3 regions of the Marinomonas rhizomae genome follow, and region 1 is predicted to be linked to each of the others. Evidence: predicted binding sites of a transcription regulator. Region 1 holds the regulator's gene; each other region holds the start of a gene.
What was found. The regulator PhoB, encoded in region 1, activates phosphate uptake and scavenging genes when phosphate is short. The targets are predictions, from matches to a motif close to TGTCATANNNNTGTCANA.
Positions count from the first base shown of each region.

Region 1 (6,006 bases):
CCGAAGAAGGCATGACCATGGTGTGTGTAACGCATGAAATGGGCTTTGCTAAAACGGTTGCTGACCGTGTTGTCTTCATGGATGCCGGTGAAATTGTTGAAGCCAATGAGCCTCACGAATTCTTCGACAACCCTCAACACGACCGTACGCAAATGTTCTTAAGCCAAATTTTGAATCACTAATCAGAACGAAAACTTAAAAGAGACCTTTGTACGATGTGACGAGCAAAGTCAAGACTAGGCAAAAACAGACGAAAAAGCGGAGTCTATGGGTTATAAATGAGCATTTTGAGTCTGTTTTTAACAAAGTATTGATGAGCACAGTAGTCGTACAACGATCTCTATAAATCTGTTATATTCACAAAGCCCCGCATCGGGGCTTTTTTTGTGTCAGCCATTTTAACAGGAAAATGTATGGAATCTTCCGTAGACCTTCAGCCAAACCAAAGATTACGGGTGGTACATTTAGCCGATCACACAGGTCGTTTGCAGGTTATTTTTCCTGAAAGCAACATGCTAGACATCTCCGCAGTCTCTCGTATTACTAAACGTCGTTTTGAGCCTGTCAGCAATTTTCAAAGCTCAGGCGATCCACTGATCAAGCCAAATAGTGTCGCGACCATACTCGAAGCCAGCATGCTACAAGATTCAACCTATTCGATACGCACTAAAGTCGATGGGCCTTATCACGACATTAACTCTATGGCACTAAAAGAGCTGTTCTCTGGTCCATTAAATCGCTTTGAAAATATTTCCATTAACACGCAGGCGATATCTCGTCCTGTCGATAATCACGAAAACGACGAAGAACAAATTCTTAAAGCACTTGGACGCTTTCAATCTATTCGTCTCAAGCAGCGCATCGAAGAAACATTAGAAATCCCCCCATTACCAGCGTCTTCACATCGTATAATACGCCTTTCAGCCGACAAGACCGCCGGCACAGATGAGTTATGCGAAGTCATTGCACTCGACCCTAGCTTAGCCGCTCAAGTCATCAGCTGGGCGTCATCCCCCTACTATGGCGCCCCTGGCTCTATAGAATCAGTAGAAGATGCGATCATCCGAGTTCTAGGCTTTGATATGGTGATGAATTTAGCGCTTGGCTTATCAATGGGTAATGCCTTTCAAACTCCAGAAGACGGCCCACGTCATTATGAAGACTTTTGGCTCGATTCCGTTTCTAACGCCGTTTTGATGGAATCCTTAGTCAAAACGATGCCGGTACAAAATCGCCCTAAACTAGGTCATGCTTATCTTGCAGGCTTATTACATAACTTTGGCTACTTGGCAATTAGCACTATTTTACCGCCGCACTTTTCGATTCTGTCTCGATACCAAGAAGCTAATGCTCATCTATCGTCTGAATTGATCGAGATGCAAATATTGCACTTTACCAAGGAACAATTAGGCTCTTGGTTGTTACGCTACTGGAGTTTGCCTGACAACATTTGGACAGCTATTCGCTACAGCAAAAAGCCTCATTATTATGGCGAACATGCCATTTTGGCGAAGTTGCTTAACGTTTCGTATCAATTACGCCATAACGACGTCATTGAACCATCCGTATTGTTAGAAGTTGGATTGACGTTAGAAGAAGCGGAAGCTTGCAGAGATGCCATCTATCAAAAATCAACAGAGCTCCACAAGATGGTCGCCTTAATTAATAAAATGAACGCCTAATTAATTATGACGTTAATGAACGCTTCTGCCGCGCAGCAATTTGACTACCGATGGTCGCCCATACACCAAATTAGTAAGGTAAAAGTACCGAAAAATTTATGGCCTTGGCTCGTCACTCAAGACTCTTTAACAGCAAAGCTTAGACGCCTAGGAACATTGACGGTTGATGTGCTTGAAGACTCTTGGGGGATCCCAACAGCAAGAGAACGAAAACGCTTAGCGTTGCGACCAAGAGAAGCGGCACGCATTCGTACTGTCTTGCTTAACGTCGATGGAAGAGCCGTTATTTATGCTCGCTCAATCATTCCGGCGAGGTCATTGAAAGGCCATTGGCGACATGTAAAGCATTTAAAAGACAAGCCATTAGGTGGCTATCTGTTTCAACATAAGGCCCTGTCTCGAAGTTGCATTGAGGTCACTCAGTTACCAAAACGCATGTTTCCAAACCAACCTAATGCTTTGTGGGCGAGACGCTCTGTGTTTCATCAGTTTGGCCCTGGAATATTGGTCAATGAAGCTTTCTTTGATGAGATCAACCAACTAAAACCGCCGTTTGGATTGTTATGAACAAACTTAAAGACTACGCAGAACTCACTCGATTCAACCGCCCTATCGGTTCATTCTTACTGATGTGGCCAACATTATGGGCGCTATGGCTGGCAGCCGATGGTATGCCTCAATGGCATTTGATCGTTATCTTTATCTTAGGCGTTTTTAGCATGCGATCTGCGGGTTGCGTGATTAATGACTACGCGGATCGAAAGGTCGATGGTCATGTTGATCGTACTAAAAACCGCCCGCTACCGTCGGGCCGAGTATCTGAAAAAGAAGCACTTGTTCTGTTTTGTGCTTTGTCGATTTTAAGCTTTGTTTTAGTACTTTTTACCGATCTGCAAACGATTTTACTGTCGTTCGTAGGCTTAGGCTTGGCTGCTCTGTATCCGTTTATGAAACGCTATACCCATCTACCCCAGTTGTTTCTTGGCTTGGCTTTTTCGTGGGCAATTCCCATGGCCTACAGTGCACAGGGAGGAGATTTAACCGATCCTGAGCTATGGATGCTGTTTGTCGCCAATTGCTTTTGGACCATTGCCTATGATACCTATTATGCAATGACAGACCGTCCAGATGACCTCAAAATAGGCATCAAATCCACCGCCATCTTATTTGGCAGATATGATTTATTCGTCATTGTTTGCCTACAAGGTCTAACCTTGTCTTTATTGACCTGGATTGGTCTACTAGCCGGATTACATTGGCTATACTTTGTATCACTCGTGGTGTGTATTGGACTCTTTTATCAGCAATTTAATCAAGCTAAAGAGCGTGATCGACAAGCTTGCTTTCGCTCATTTTTAGACAATAACCGCGTTGGTTACTGTGTTTTCATCGGTCTGGTCGCAAGCTATTTTATGTAATATGTGGCAAAGTTGTGACAATGTAACCGAATTGTCACATTAGATCGCTTTAATGAAACCGTTCCTGAGATGAGGATGAATCCTGTGACCGGTAAAAAAGTATTAATTATTGACGACGAATCTTCCATACGCGAAATGATCGCCATTGCACTTGAAATGGCGGGCTACGAGTATTTGGAAGCAGAAAACATTCAGCAAGCCCATGAAATCATTGTGGACCATCGTCCGGATTTGATTCTTGCCGATTGGATGATGCCTGGCGGTAGCGGCATTGAGCTGACTCGCAGATTGAAAAAAGACCCCACAACGGCAGAAATTCCAGTCATTATGCTGACTGCGAAAAGTGAAGAAGACAACAAAATCCAAGGTCTAGAAGTCGGCGCGGACGATTACATCACCAAGCCTTTCTCACCTCGCGAGCTCGTTGCTCGACTCAAAGCAGTATTACGCCGTGCAACGCCTCAAGGGGTTGATGAGCCAATTGAAATTGAAGGTCTTACCCTTGATCCAATTAGCCAACGCGTTACCATAGGCAGTCGTCCTTTAGACATGGGGCCGACAGAATACCGTCTACTCAAATTCCTCATGACCCACCAAGAGCGTGCCTATTCAAGAGCGCAATTGTTGGATCAAGTATGGGGAGGAAATGTCTACGTTGAAGAACGTACCGTTGATGTTCATATACGTCGTTTACGCAAAGCCATTGGTAGTACTCATGATTTCTTGATACAAACAGTACGAGGAACAGGCTACCGCTTCTCAGCAAAAAGGTCCGTATGAAAACAGTTTGGCGAAACACTATTATTACTTGGCTCGCAGGATTCGCGGCCTGTATTGTAATAGGCCTAGTAATAGGTCAGTTGTTGGGTGTTTTGCTGCTGTACGTTTTAGGTTCCCTGTACTGGCAGCTTTATCAGCTCTACCAATTCCATAATTGGCTTCGTCATTCTGGTCGTGCTGCACCACCAGAGGCCAGCGGAATTTGGGGCGAAGTATTCGATGCGGTTTATCGATTACATAAAAAACAGCGCAAATCCAAGCGTCGCATGCGCCAAGCGCTAACCCGAATAGAAAGCTCCACCACCGCCTTAAAAGAAGGCGTTATCATGGCGGATAACCAAGGCAATTTGGAATGGTGGAATAACTCGGCGGCCCACTTTCTCGGTTTAATGCGCCCCGTCGATCGCGGCCAAATCATCACCAACATTGTCCGTAGCCCAGAATTTTTCCGTTATTTTAGCCAAAAACGTTTTGGTGAGCCTTTGGTCATCAAGTCGCCTGCCAAAGATGGCGTCTATTTAGAAATCCAAACCACGCTGTACGATAAAAATGATCACCTGATTTTTGTTCGTGATGTGACGCGCTTACACTTGCTAGAACAGATGCGCAAAGACTTTGTTGCCAACGCTTCCCATGAATTAAAAACGCCGCTTACCGTTATTAAGGGCTACTTAGAAACCCTCGACATGTTCAAGGACAGTCTGCCAAAAAGCATGCAAAAAGGCATTGTTAATATGTCTGAGCAATCTGAGCGGATGGAACAACTCATCGAAGATCTGTTACTGCTTTCTCGCTTGGAGAGTAATGACAAACGCGAAGAGAACCAATGGCATAAAGTTTCAGACTTAGTACAAACCATTACCAATGCAACTACGCCAGTGTTGACGGACAAACACTCTATTAATTTGCAAATTCCCGAAGAAGCTCGCTTGTACGGCTCTTACAAAGAGCTCTATAGTGCTTTTTCCAATCTGATTTTTAACGCCATCAAATACTCACCAGATGGCGGCGAGATTGAGATCAAATGGGAGTCCAGTGAGTTTAATGGTGTGTTCTCTATAAAAGACTCTGGCATTGGCATAGAGCCAAGATACATTCCTCGACTCACAGAACGTTTCTTCCGAGTCGACAAAGGGCGAGGCTCTAAAACCGGCGGTACAGGTCTTGGCCTAGCCATCGTAAAGCATGTGCTATTACATCACGATGCCAAGCTACAAATTCGCAGTCAGCCTGGTTTTGGAAGTACGTTTTCGTGCCATTTCCCAGCGAATCGAACCAGAAATGATACGATTCCAGCGATCGCATTCAATACCGATGAAACACCGTCAACAGATCAATAATAAAAAAGGGAAGCATGACACTCATGCTTCCCTTTATAGATCATTCAAATCCAACCCAAAAAATACTTATAGAGATCTTTGCACGACGTCACGAGCGAAGGTCTTTTATAAGCTCTCAAACAATTGGCTAATAAAAGCCTCTTTCTCGCTGTCTTGATCGATCAGACTCAAGGTAACGGTTAAAAATGTCGAGTTATGTTTTTTCTCTGTCGTCGCAACGGACTGCACATAATAATTTAAGCGATTCGTCACGCCTTTATGCTCCAAATCCAATACCGATTGCCCCAATACTTGCGGCACGACGTCGTCACTCTTAATCAGCATGGTCGCTTCGGTCTTGCTAAACTGGATAACCATGCAACGGAACTGTTTGCTTTCGAAACGCACCATGGTCGGGATTTTGACATCCTTTACTGATACAACGGGCGCGTCGGGGTTGGTAAACTTAGTGGCTTTTACCGGAGCGGATTTGCCCGCTCCCATCAATACGTCTAGCGATGCTGAGCTGACGCCACCAGGAGAGACAGATTCACGAGATTTCTGTGACGTTAGTTTTTTATCAAGACCATGCTTTTTCGCAGCGGATATGACTTTATTGGCTAACTGCTCACTAGAAAACGGCTTGCCCAAATAATCCGTCACGCCAGACTGCACAGCTTCCACCACATGGCTTTTGTCACCACGGCTAGTAATCATCACAAATGGCACATCTTCTTTTTTGTATTTAGGCTGCTCTCGACACCATTTAAGCAGCTCAACACCAGTCATTTCAGGCATTTCCCAGTC
Region 1 covers NZ_CP073343.1:4,285,705-4,291,710, forward strand. The annotation lists gene KDW99_RS20065 (amino acid ABC transporter ATP-binding protein) at 1-182, shown strand, start outside; gene KDW99_RS20070 (HDOD domain-containing protein) at 414-1,682, shown strand; gene KDW99_RS20075 (chorismate--pyruvate lyase family protein) at 1,689-2,249, shown strand; gene ubiA (4-hydroxybenzoate octaprenyltransferase) at 2,246-3,100, shown strand; gene phoB (phosphate regulon transcriptional regulator PhoB) at 3,185-3,880, shown strand; gene phoR (phosphate regulon sensor histidine kinase PhoR) at 3,877-5,220, shown strand; gene KDW99_RS20095 (response regulator) at 5,326-6,006, opposite strand, start outside.

Region 2 (6,006 bases), 1.1 Mb from region 1:
GGCTGAACAAGTGTCATTTAATGATCCAGATATTACGGCGAGTTACGTTGAATACGAATCGCCGAACGGACATGGTAAAGCTCGTGGCTATTTAGTCATTCCCAAAAATGTTAATGCCGATAACAAAGCGGCAGCCGTTCTAGTTGCGCACGAAAACCGTGGCCTCAACCCATACATAGAGGATGTTGCAAGACGGCTAGCAAAAGCCGGATTCATCGCTTTTGCTCCTGATGCTCTCTTCCCTTTAGGTGGTTATCCAGGTAATGACGATGAAGGTCGTGCAATGCAAAAAACCTTGGACGGAAATAAAATCGAAGGGGACTTTATGGATGCCGCAACGCTGCTGAAAAACCATGAATTGAGTACTGGAAAAGTAGGCATGGTCGGATTTTGTTATGGAGGGTATTTGACAAATGCCTTAGCAGCAGCAATGCCAGACACTATTCATGCAGGTGCACCTTATTACGGTACACCTGCAAAATCCAACATAGATAAAATTACAGCACCACTACAGCTGCATTTTGCAGAGTTGGATAAACGAGTGAATGACTCTTGGCCAGCTTATGAGAAAGCATTAAAAGCGAACAATGTGGAATACACAGCGTATGTATATCCTAACGCGAATCATGGTTTCCATAATGATTCGACCGCCCGTTATCAAGAGAAAAACGCAGAGCTTGCCTGGGAGCGCACTATTAGTTTCTTTAAAAAGACATTGAGTGCTTAACGGTAAATAAAAAGTGTTACGGCCTATTTTCTTAAGCCGTAACACTTTTTATCCTCTTAGTATTATCGATTGCGGATTGCTTACTATAGTTGAAATTAATACCGCGCAAATTAGGAGTCTGCTGCCACAAAGACTCACACAAATCCGATACACTAATTTCGTCACCAGATTGCAACCACGCAACAACAGCTCGAGCAACGTTGGGATAAGAAATCTGAATGACTCTACTTGTTTCTAGCCACTCTTGAATGATTTGCGAGTTCAATACATCGCTCGTTTTCGCTATTTCTAAAAACTCTAACGCGATGGCATTAGAGTGTTGCTCGATTTGACCTTTCAAAGGTTTAGCGAGAATGCGACGACCAAGCTGCAAGGCCTCTGAATTTAATTCAAATCCAGCATTACACAGCACAGACTCACACTCACCTAAGTTCTTTTGAAAGACTTCTCGACTAAAAGGAAAAACCTCTACATTGCCATAAAGTCCAGGCTCAATATCCTTGCAATGAAGGCGGAAACGATAATTCTGCACCCCCTCTAACCAATCTAACACCGCCTCACTGTTCTCAAAAGGCAGATAGACCAAAACCTGCTCTGGGTCCGCCATGTTCTTTATTTGTTGCGTATGAATCAGTGGCGGCAAAATAGGATGACCAAAGTGGTGCCAGTGTGCGCCTAACTGAGTTGCTGCAGGCGCAAAATTTGACATAATCCATTGGGCTATAAAATTCTTTTTATAACGCGGGATATCGTACTTAAAGGCATACTGATGGCCAAACCCGACGCAAGGAACACCTTGACGTTTAGCCGCCCAAGCAACAATAGGCTCAAAATCCGTGATCACCAAATCATAACCGTGAGTATCAATCGTACGAATATCTCGGTATAGCTTCAAAAAATTAGCGTTCTTGCAGGTCGCGTACAGATCCAACTGACCATTTCGAGCAACAAAACTCAAGCCTTGAAACGTTCGATAATCACCGAATACGGCCATATCGAAATAATCTTCTGGCGGACGACCTGAAAAAACAAAATCAACCTCTATGCCTGCAGCATACATCTCAACCGCCATGGCTCGAGCGCGAGTAATATGACCATTCCCTGTTCCTTGAACACCATACAATATCTTCATACTAAAATCCCTATCGCTAATGCAGCACAGGCCGTACCTAACAAGGCGCCAATTACGGTATCTGTCGGAAAATGAACACCAAGAAAAATACGTGACAATCCTACGTTTACCGCCCAGAAATAGAAGATTAAATTCATACTTGGAAACCACCCAGATAAACAAAAGGCCATAAAAAATGCCCCGGATGTATGACCTGATGGAAAAGAAAATTGATCGGCGGGAATAATAAAGCTGTTGAAATTATCGAGCGCATCTGCTGGGCGATGACGCTTGAAGCCGCGTTTTAGCAAGAGGTATAAAGCTCTCTCAATTAAAAAACCAAATACCAATATAAGCGTCAGCATCTGCTCTCCAGCGAACCAAAGCAGCAGCGCCAGTATGGCATAAAACGGCCCATCCGCTGAAAATGAAACAGCACGACCAATACGAGTTAATGTGGCGCGATGCTTTCTCGCCATACACCAAGAAAAAGTCTGTACATCTACGGCGTGGATATTCTGAAATATATTCATACTTATCACCTCACTGGTTTTATCATACTTTCAACATAAACCAGTAAAATGTCCGTTCTGTGGCATTAGTATGACAACTTAGTGACATGCCTAAACCATAAAGTCGAGACAAAAAAATACCTCGACACAGCGAGGTATTTTTTGCGATCTTAGATTGCCATGATTAATTCATGTGATTCATTTTATGAAACTTCTCGATCATTGCTTCTGGCTTCACTTTTTTGTTACTACCGTTCAATGCGTAAACGACGGTTTCACCCTTTGGGCCAGAACCGATATCGGTATAGCGAAGAGGCACTTCACCAACAGCGCGAGCATCATTCATTTCTTGCAATGAACCAAACACATAAATACGACCTTCGATACGCATTTCACCGTAGAAAGAGTCTGCCGCTTTTAGCTCGCCGTCATACATTTCAACAGCTGCAATACCCGACATTTTTTTCTTATCCGCATTAGTTAGACCGAAAACAATGGTTTCACCTTTTGGGCCATCACCAATGCGCACTTTACGATAAGATGTTTCACCTACCTGCAAAAAGTCTTCATACACACCACGATCGTCAAAAACATAAATACGACCTTCGTGATGCACTTCGTACAAATCACCATTGTTCAAAGACATTGTTTCAGCGGTAGGCATAGTGTCTTGCTTTTTTACCGTTTCACCGCAAGCAGTCAACAGAGACAATGCAATTAGGCCGGTTGCAATAGGTAAGAATTTCAACTTCATGGTTTAGCTCCTAGGTTAGATTTATAACCACCTTAAAAGCTAAAAATTACACAATCATTACAAAAAGATGACTAAAAGCTTTCAGTGACGATGATATACGCAGCCAATGTTACAACCAATTGGTCAGCATAATACCGATGCCAAGCGACTGAGTCTGATGGTTATAATCCAATAAAGATTGCCCATATCCATTAAAATATTGAATGTAACCGCGTGTTTTCCCCCACAAAGGAAACGTAAAACCTACCTGTACCGCTCCCCTATTATCGGATGACTTAAGATTATTTCTCAGCATTACGTCAATAGTATAATCATCGATAACATGTATGACATTGAGCTCGCCGTAGCCATAATAATTTTCAATGTTGGGATTATCGTCCACCCTTGAGCTTTCAGGAATCCGATACCAAGGTTTAAAGGAAAAAGCGGTATCCTCATATTCAAACAAGAAGTCCACATAAAACCGATTCCAAGAACGAGATAACTCATTTGACTGACCATTAGACTGATGAACAAAACCATAGGAGACATAGTTTGGCTTAATACCTAAAAAACCGTGTTTCGGCTTGGTAACAATAAAGGCTTCAGGTTCATGATTAGTATCGCGAAAAGGTGCTGAAATGCTACTGTTATAGGCCTGCCAGTAAGCTTGCTGAGTGTAGGCAAACCACAAGCTACTATTTTTACCAACAACATCATATGCCACAGGAAATTTAAGGCTAAATTGAAACTTAAACTCGACACTTTGTAGACTTTCCGAATCGCTAGCATCGCCTAAAAAAGCGCGATCGTTAGGGTTCGAGGTGTAAGCAATGGGTAGAAAATAATTGGGTTTATGGGGCGTTAAAACAAACGGATTATTCACCGTCGCCTGCTCTCTATTCTCTCTTTGCTGCAGTAATCCATTATCTTCTTTAGCTCGCTTACTAATAGATTCAGGGACTTCAGGCTCTTCAGGAGAATAAGGGCTATCTACCTGTTCTTCGGTCGTCGTATCGGACGTGCTAAAAAAGCCGCTGTCTGATTTATTATCTAGAGAACTTGCTCCCACTTCAGCCCAAAGCAAACTCGGAAGAAGCATCATTGAGCATACAATGGCTTTCATTTTTAAAACCTTCTTAATACAAACGTATAATCTTATTGGGAAAGAACGACCTTTTTTGCGTAGGTGTCTCGTTCCATTTCACACACCTCCACCGAAAAGCTAACATCCTTTAATGAAAATTGTGTTAAAGACTCTAGAACCAAATGAGAAAGCTGCGTTCTTTGTTCAAGGGTTCGCCCTGAAAGTATTCGTAAAACAACATGGACAAAAGCATCTTCCTTACCTGCCGTTAAGAAGCTCTTATAGGGGAAACTACGTAATTTGATATCTTCTTCAGCAAACAAGGTCGACGCAATACAAGCGCCTTTGACAGCCTCAAGAAGATCGACTGGAGGTACTTCTTGCTCTAAATTTTGGCTGTATTCGATAATGCAATGTGGCATGTCAGACTCCATTTTTAGATTTATTTGGCACTATTTCACTAATAACCACGACGTTTATCTACTGCCGGAGGGAGGTTCCCAGTCAATCGATACTGCTGAATATTCCTAGCGACAATGTCACTTGCGCTAACAGGGTTCGTAGGCGCAGAAATATGTGGCAGAACAGTCACGCTATCATGGCACCAATAAGGATGATTTTCTGGCAACGGCTCTTGCGCAAAAACATCTAAAACAGCATGGGATAACTCATCGTATTCCAGCTTATTTAGCAAAGCCTCGTCATCTATAATTGGCCCACGAGCAAAATTAATCAAACTGGCTCCAATTGGTAAAAGCGATAAATGCTGCTGATCTAATAAGCCCTTTGTTTCAGGCGTCAAAGGTAAAAGGCAAACAAGTATATCAGTTTGCTTCAATAAAAGAGCCAGCCCCTCTTCACCATGAAAGCACTCAACACCTTCGATTTGCTTTTCATGACGACTCCAACCAGCAACGGGAAAACCATTGGCAACCAAACGCTGCGAACTTACTCGTCCTAATTCCCCCAACCCGAGCACACCGATTCGACGATCTTGAGCACGCACCATCGGTTTTTGAAACCAAGATTTTTGTGCCTGCTGCTTGGCATAACTTGGCATATCTCGATGAAGGTAAAGAGTCCAAGCCAAGACCGCTTCAGACATCGTCTCGGCCAACTTAGCATCGACTAGCCGCACTATCGAAAACGAAGGTGAGGATAACTCATTCATCATGCGTTCAACACCGGCCCAAACACTATGCACCCACTGTAATGAAGGTAATGAAAGTAGATCATTAGGGTCTGGATTAGCGACAATAGCAATATCACATTGCCGCTTTTGCTCCGGCGTTAAATCGGCAAAAGGGACAATCACTTCTTCAGGCATAGCCGCTGATAAATGCTTAATCCAAATACTCTGTTCAGCCAAATCGGCACGACTAACAAAAGGAATCATTGTTCATACACCTGAGCTAAGTCTTTAAATCCTTTCAATTCAATGGCGTTGCCACTCGGGTCTTTAAAAAACAGAGTCCATTGCTCACCTGGCTGACCTTCAAAGCGAACGCTTGGAGCAAGGTCAAATACCACATTGGCTTCGCTTAAGCGTTTAGCCACTTTCTGCCATTCATCTAGCGGTAAAATCAAACCAAAGTGAGGCATAGGAACAAGATGATCTCCTACTCTACCTGTATTTGTCGTCGGGCTGGGTTCACCTAAATGCAAAGACAATTGATGACCGTAGAGGTCAAAATCCACCCAAGTCTCAGCACTGCGACCTTCAGTGCAGCCTAAAACCTGAGTATAAAAAAGCCGTGTTTCTTCCAAGGAGGTAACATGAAAAGCATAGTGAAATAAAGCAGACATAGACATCTCTAATAACGGTGTTTGAGAGTA
Region 2 covers NZ_CP073343.1:3,179,406-3,185,411, forward strand. The annotation lists gene KDW99_RS14980 (dienelactone hydrolase family protein) at 1-727, shown strand, start outside; gene KDW99_RS14985 (MJ1255/VC2487 family glycosyltransferase) at 759-1,859, opposite strand; gene KDW99_RS14990 (phosphatase PAP2 family protein) at 1,856-2,371, opposite strand; gene KDW99_RS14995 (hypothetical protein) at 2,535-3,104, opposite strand; gene KDW99_RS15000 (phospholipase A) at 3,214-4,209, opposite strand; gene KDW99_RS15005 (5-carboxymethyl-2-hydroxymuconate Delta-isomerase) at 4,242-4,592, opposite strand; gene KDW99_RS15010 (2-hydroxyacid dehydrogenase) at 4,631-5,566, opposite strand; gene KDW99_RS15015 (VOC family protein) at 5,563-5,976, opposite strand.
Region 2: KDW99_RS14990 (phosphatase PAP2 family protein) is a predicted target of PhoB. The motif match lies at 2,441-2,458, and genes of this name have one in related genera.

Region 3 (6,006 bases), 670 kb from region 1:
GATATGCTGCATAGCTTTGTTGGTCTGGTCAAAGGCAGTGATGAAGTGGATGCAAAAGAATTTGAATTGTTCGCTAACAGTGTGATGCAACGCGACGATTCGATACTCATTGTTAGTTTGAATTTTGCTATGGCAGGTGAAAACTTAGCCAGTTTTGAACGTGATATTCAAAAGGACTATCCTGATCGAGTATTTCGAGTTAGGGAAAAAAATGACGCGAACCAGTTTGTTTTTGCTACACCCAGGTCACAACACATAGTCGTCACTTACATTAGTCCTTTGGAGGGGAACGAGCAGGCACTGGGTTACGATGTTTACTCTCAGGCTGACCGACGTTTTGCTCTTGATCAGGCGATAACGTTGCGTAAGGCTTACCCGACGACGCCCCTCAAGCTTGTACAAGGTTCTCATGCCATTCTATTATTTATGCCATTTTTTGATCGGGAAACCGATGTCTTTTTAGGCGTTGCAACCGCAGTAATAGAGCTGGATGTATTAACCAATACCATTGTAGAGCGGGGTTTATTACCTAATACCGATTTGTATTTGGTGGACTTAGATGATGGCTCTTCAACGCCAACGCTTGTCACTAAAAATTTGACAGCGAGCCTGTCTGCTCAAGACGTTGTAGATCGTTACAGTGCGGGTGATTTTAGTCACGCTGTTCGTTTTGATATTGATGTCGGTGGTAAAAAATGGCAGTTATATCAAGTTACTGACAACTACTTTTTCAAACAGCCTTGGATCGTGAAATTTGTTTTGGCTTGTGGCTTTTTGTTCTCCGGCTTGGCTGGCTGGTTTTTATTGATTGTAAGTAGCCACACGGCGGAAATAGAAAATCGAGTGAGATTAAGAACGCGAGATTTGCAGTTGGCAAACGAGCATTTAAAAGCCTCTGAATTGGAACAAAGTAAAGCCAAAGAAGAAGCACAAGAAGCCAACCGCGCTAAAAGTGAGTTTTTGGCGAATATGAGCCACGAAATTCGTACACCATTAAATGGCGTTATTGGTTGTTTGTCTTTGCTGATGAATACGAAATTGCAGTCTGAACAAGCTAATTTAGCTAAAATATCTCAGCAGAGTGCAGAATCCTTGTTGGATATTATTAATGATATTTTAGATTTGTCTAAGATCGAAATGGGGACGCTTACCTTAGATAAACAAGAATTTGAGCTGCGGGCATTAATCGAAGAAATTACCAGTATCTTTGTTTTAAAAGCGGAAGAAAAAGGCATCGTACTGAACTCGCCCACCACGCCGATTCCCAATATGATGTTGTTTGGTGATAGATTACGTATTAAACAGGTGTTGGTGAATTTAATGGCTAACGCGGTCAAATTTACCCAAGAGGGTGAAGTGGCGTTACGTCTTTCGGTTGAGCCGTTAGTTGATGACAGTGTCGTTTTACACATTAATATTGAAGACTCTGGGATTGGTATTTCTGAAACGAATCAAAAGCATTTGTTCCAGCGCTTTAAACAAGCAGACGGTTCGACAACACGTAAGTTTGGTGGAACGGGTTTAGGTTTGGCAATCAGTAAAGAGATTATCCAAGCCATGGATGGGGAGATTGGATTAAACTCAGTAGAAGGTCAGGGTTCTGATTTTTGGTTTCGTATACCACTTGATGTGGTTTCAATGGCTGAGCAGACCCCATTGATAACGGGTGGTGAAGAACAAGCTGTTAGAGTGACGTTAATTTATGCTAATAAAACCGGTCGTGACTATGTTGCTGCATTGCTGGATTCATTTGGTGTTATTCACAATGCTTACGACAGTATTGCTACCGCGCTGGCTGACAGTGAATGGATAGGGCGTTGTGTTTTACTGGACTCTGATGTCATTTCGGCAGTTTCTGATGTCTCTGAATTGAACGCATTCTGTCAGAAAAATGCGATTAAGCGAGTATTGCTACAAGGTCGTTCAGATATGGATTTTGATAAAGAAGTGTATGTTGCTGCTTTAGCAAAACCTGTCTTTCAGCAGCCACTGCTGGACGTGCTTGAAAATCTAAAACCATTAGTGGAAGGAGAGCCTGAGATGGCGAGTGAAGTAGAGAAGACCCCTGATGGTCGGCCAGTATTTAAAGCCAAAGTATTGTTAGCAGAAGACAATTTGACCAATCAGATTGTTGCCCGTGGTTTGTTGAACTTGTATGGCGTAGACGTTGTGGTGGCGAAAAATGGCCAAGAAGCGGTTGAGCAAGCCCAATCGACTCAATTCGATATGATTTTTATGGATTGCCAGATGCCAGTAATGGATGGTTATGAAGCGACACGAACGATTCGCCAGTTTACTGATGGGCAAACGCCTTCTGATGTAGCGATTGTTGCCCTTAGTGCTAATGCAATGAAAGGCGACGAAGACGAATGTTTCGCAGCTGGCATGAATGACCATATTGCAAAACCCATTTCGCAGGAAAAGTTAGTTGCGATACTCACAAAATGGCTTCCTTAGAGAATAGTATGGAAACGGAGATTCTAAGTTATGTTTGAGCCTAAGGTGTTTGATAATACAGATTACGAAAGTCGTTTGGCCTATAACCACGAATTAATGGCATTGGTTGCGGGTGAATTTATTAAAGAAGCAACGACCTTACTGAAAACTCTGCAGGCTCATGTTAATGGCGGCGATTGGCATGATTTCGCTCTGGTGGCGCATCGCTTAAGAGGCGCCGCTTTGGAAGTGTCTGGCTATCGCTTTTGTCAATTAATCTCAGAGATGGAAGCGCTCGTGATAAAGCATGAAAGCGACTTGTTGGCGGCGTACCATGTGGCGCTCACTGAAGAGTTTGATGCTCTCGTATTGGCTTTGAATCAAGAAATTTTTCGTTAATCCCTATCTAATAATTTTTTCATTTCTGTTATTTTTCTTCATTTTTCTTCATTTTTCTTTTGTTTTTCCGCTATTTGTTGGTTTGAAAGTTTCATTTGAATTGCGATTGTATTTCAAATGAAACCTTACTATCATCAAAGTGAAATATATTCTTTCTATAGTCGTTCTTTCTTTTCTAATAAAAACTCATTGTGAGGAACACGGAAATGCATAATTTGAAGTTAGCGTCAGTGGTTGTTGGTCTATCTATTGCGAGTTCAGGCTTTGCCGCCACACAAGTAGAATGGTGGCATGCAATGGGTGGTGCAAATGGCGAAAAAGTAAATGAAATCGCTAAAGCGTTTAACGACTCCCAAGATGCTTATGAAGTGAAGCCAGTTTATAAAGGCAATTACACAGAGACGATGACGTCAGCTATTGCCGCGTTTCGAGCGAAACAGCAACCAGCGATCGTTCAGGTATTTGAAGTAGGTACTGCGAGTATGATGGCGGCTAAAGGCGCTATTTACCCAGTATATAAGCTGATGCGTGAGTCTGGTCAATCGTTTGATGAAAGTGCTTATTTGAGCGCTGTGACAGGTTATTACACCAACAGTGATGGCCAAATGCTTTCTATGCCATTCAACAGTTCTACGCCTGTACTTTACTACAACAAAGATTTGTTCAAAAAAGCGGGCATCAGCCAAGCGCCTAAAACATGGCAAGATGTCGAAAGTGTTTCTAAGAAACTGCAAGCATCAGGTGTATCTTGTGGCTTTACGACGGCTTGGCAATCTTGGGTACAGCTAGAGAACTTAAGTTCTCGTCACAATGTACCATTTGCTACGTTAGAGAATGGCTTTGGCGGTTTGAAAACCGAGTTGAAATTTAATGGTCCATTGCAAGTTGCGCATATTTCAAAAATGGGCGAATGGCAAAAGAACGGCATCTTTAGCTATTCAGGTCGTACTAACGATGGTGCAGCGAAGTTCTACAGCCAAGAATGTGCCATGTTTACTGAATCTTCTGCCGGTTACGCTGGCATAAAACGTAATGCGAAATTCGATTTTGGTGTTGCGGAACTTCCTTACTGGGAAGGCAAGGTAAAACAACCTTCTAATACCATTATCGGTGGCGCGTCTTTGTGGGTATTGCAAGGTCACTCTAAAGAAGAATACAAAGGTGTGGCGTCTTTCCTAAGCTATCTATCAAGTGCATCTGTTCAGGCTGACTGGCATCAGTTCTCTGGTTACTTGCCAATTACTAAGGCCGCGTATGATTTGACCAAAGGTCAAGGTTTCTACGCCGCGAACCCTGGTACGGAAACGGGTGTCATCCAAATGACAACAGGTACGCCAACGGAAAACACTAAAGGTTTGCGTTTGGGTAACTTTGTACAGATTCGTGGCATCATAGACGAAGCATTAGAATCTGTTTGGAGTGGCGATGTAGATGCTCAAACCGCTTTGAATACCGCTGTTGAACGTGGTAACGCGCAACTTCGTAAGTTTGAAAAAGCGAACGACTAAATAAAACTAGCGCCCTTATGTTTTCTGCATAAGGGCGCTTTTTATTGCATGGCGTATTTTTCTTTTTAATTTGTCGTTTTCTTTTTTTTTGGATTGTCCGATGACAGTTACCTTTCCCCAAAAAGGCCTACCTTGGCTTTTGCTGTTGCCCCAGCTCTTGGTGACCGCTATTTTCTTTCTTTGGCCAGCTGAGCAAGCCTTAGAGCAAGCGTTTTATCAGGAAGACGCCTTTGGTCTGAGTCGAGAGTTTATTGGCTTGGAAAACTTTGCGGATTTATTTACTGATCCTTTGTATTACCAATCTATGTTAACCACCTTGGTGTTCAGTTTTTCTGTTGCCATTGTGGGCATGTCTTTAGCGCTGTTGTTGGCCGTGATGGCGGATCGTATTATCCGTGGCAAGCTGGCGTATCAAACTTTGTTAATTTGGCCATATGCTGTCGCGCCTGCGTTGGCGGGTGTTTTGTGGTGGATTTTGTTTGATCCGAGCATGGGGCCAATTGCCCTATGGTTGAAGTCAGCGGGTATTGATTGGAACCATTATCTTGATGGTAACCAAGCGATGATCTTGGTGGTGATTGCGTCGACTTGGAAGCAAATTAGTTACAACTTCTTATTTTTCCTTGCGGGTTTGCAAGCCGTACCGCGCTCGCTTATTGAAGCAGCAGCGATTGATGGTGCGAGTCCCTTTAAGCGCTTCTGGACCATTGTTTTTCCGCTATTGTCTCCGACGACGTTTTTCTTGTTGGTAGTGAATCTTGTGTACGCCTTCTTTGAAACCTTCGGGGTGATCGATGCGACCACCAAAGGTGGTCCAGGGCAAAGTACAACCACTTTAGTTTACAAAGTATTTGATGACGGTTTTGTTGGTTTAGATCTGGGTGGATCAGCGGCGCAATCGGTTGTTCTTATGGCGATTGTCGGCTTGATGACGGTGATTCAGTTTCGTTTTATTGAGCGTAAGGTGCAGTACTCATGATCGAAAATCGACCTTGGTTAACCTTTGCAAGTCACGCGACCTTGTTGATTGGGATCGCTTTAGTAGCCTTGCCTGTTTGGATGGCGTTGGTGGCATCGACACATCCTGCTTCGGCGTTTGGCGTTGGGCATATTCCTTTGTGGTTTGGCGGTGCGGGCGCACAAACATGGGGAACGGTATTGTTTGAAAAAGCGGGCAACGGCGTGGATACGCCTGTCTGGTTTATGATGCTGAACTCTTTGATTATGGCGCTGGGCATTACCTTCGGCAAAATCGCCATCTCTTTGTTGTCTGCTTATGCGATTGTGTTTTTCCGTTTCCCGTTTCGTAACCTGTGCTTTTGGATCATCTTCATGACCTTAATGCTGCCTGTGGAGGTGCGGATTGTGCCGACCTACGAGGTGGTGGCGAATCTTGATCTGCTTAACAGTTATACAGGTTTAACCTTGCCTTTGATTGCCAGTGCGACGGCGACTTTCTTGTTTCGTCAGTGTTTTTTAAGCATCCCAGGGGAGCTGGTGGAAGCCGCTCGAATGGACGGTGCAGGGCCATGGCGTTTCTTTTTCGATATCTTGTTGCCGCTGTCTCGAACCAATATTGCGGCCTTGTTTGTGATCTTGTTTATTTACGGTTGGAATCAATATCTATGGCCTTTGTTGATCACCACAGATGACGCTTATTACA
Region 3 covers NZ_CP073343.1:584,419-590,424, forward strand. The annotation lists gene KDW99_RS02615 (ATP-binding protein) at 1-2,457, shown strand, start outside; gene KDW99_RS02620 (Hpt domain-containing protein) at 2,488-2,835, shown strand; gene ugpB (sn-glycerol-3-phosphate ABC transporter substrate-binding protein UgpB) at 3,042-4,343, shown strand; gene ugpA (sn-glycerol-3-phosphate ABC transporter permease UgpA) at 4,444-5,322, shown strand; gene ugpE (sn-glycerol-3-phosphate ABC transporter permease UgpE) at 5,319-6,006, shown strand, end outside.
Region 3: ugpB (sn-glycerol-3-phosphate ABC transporter substrate-binding protein UgpB) is a predicted target of PhoB. The motif match lies at 2,965-2,982, and genes of this name have one in related genera.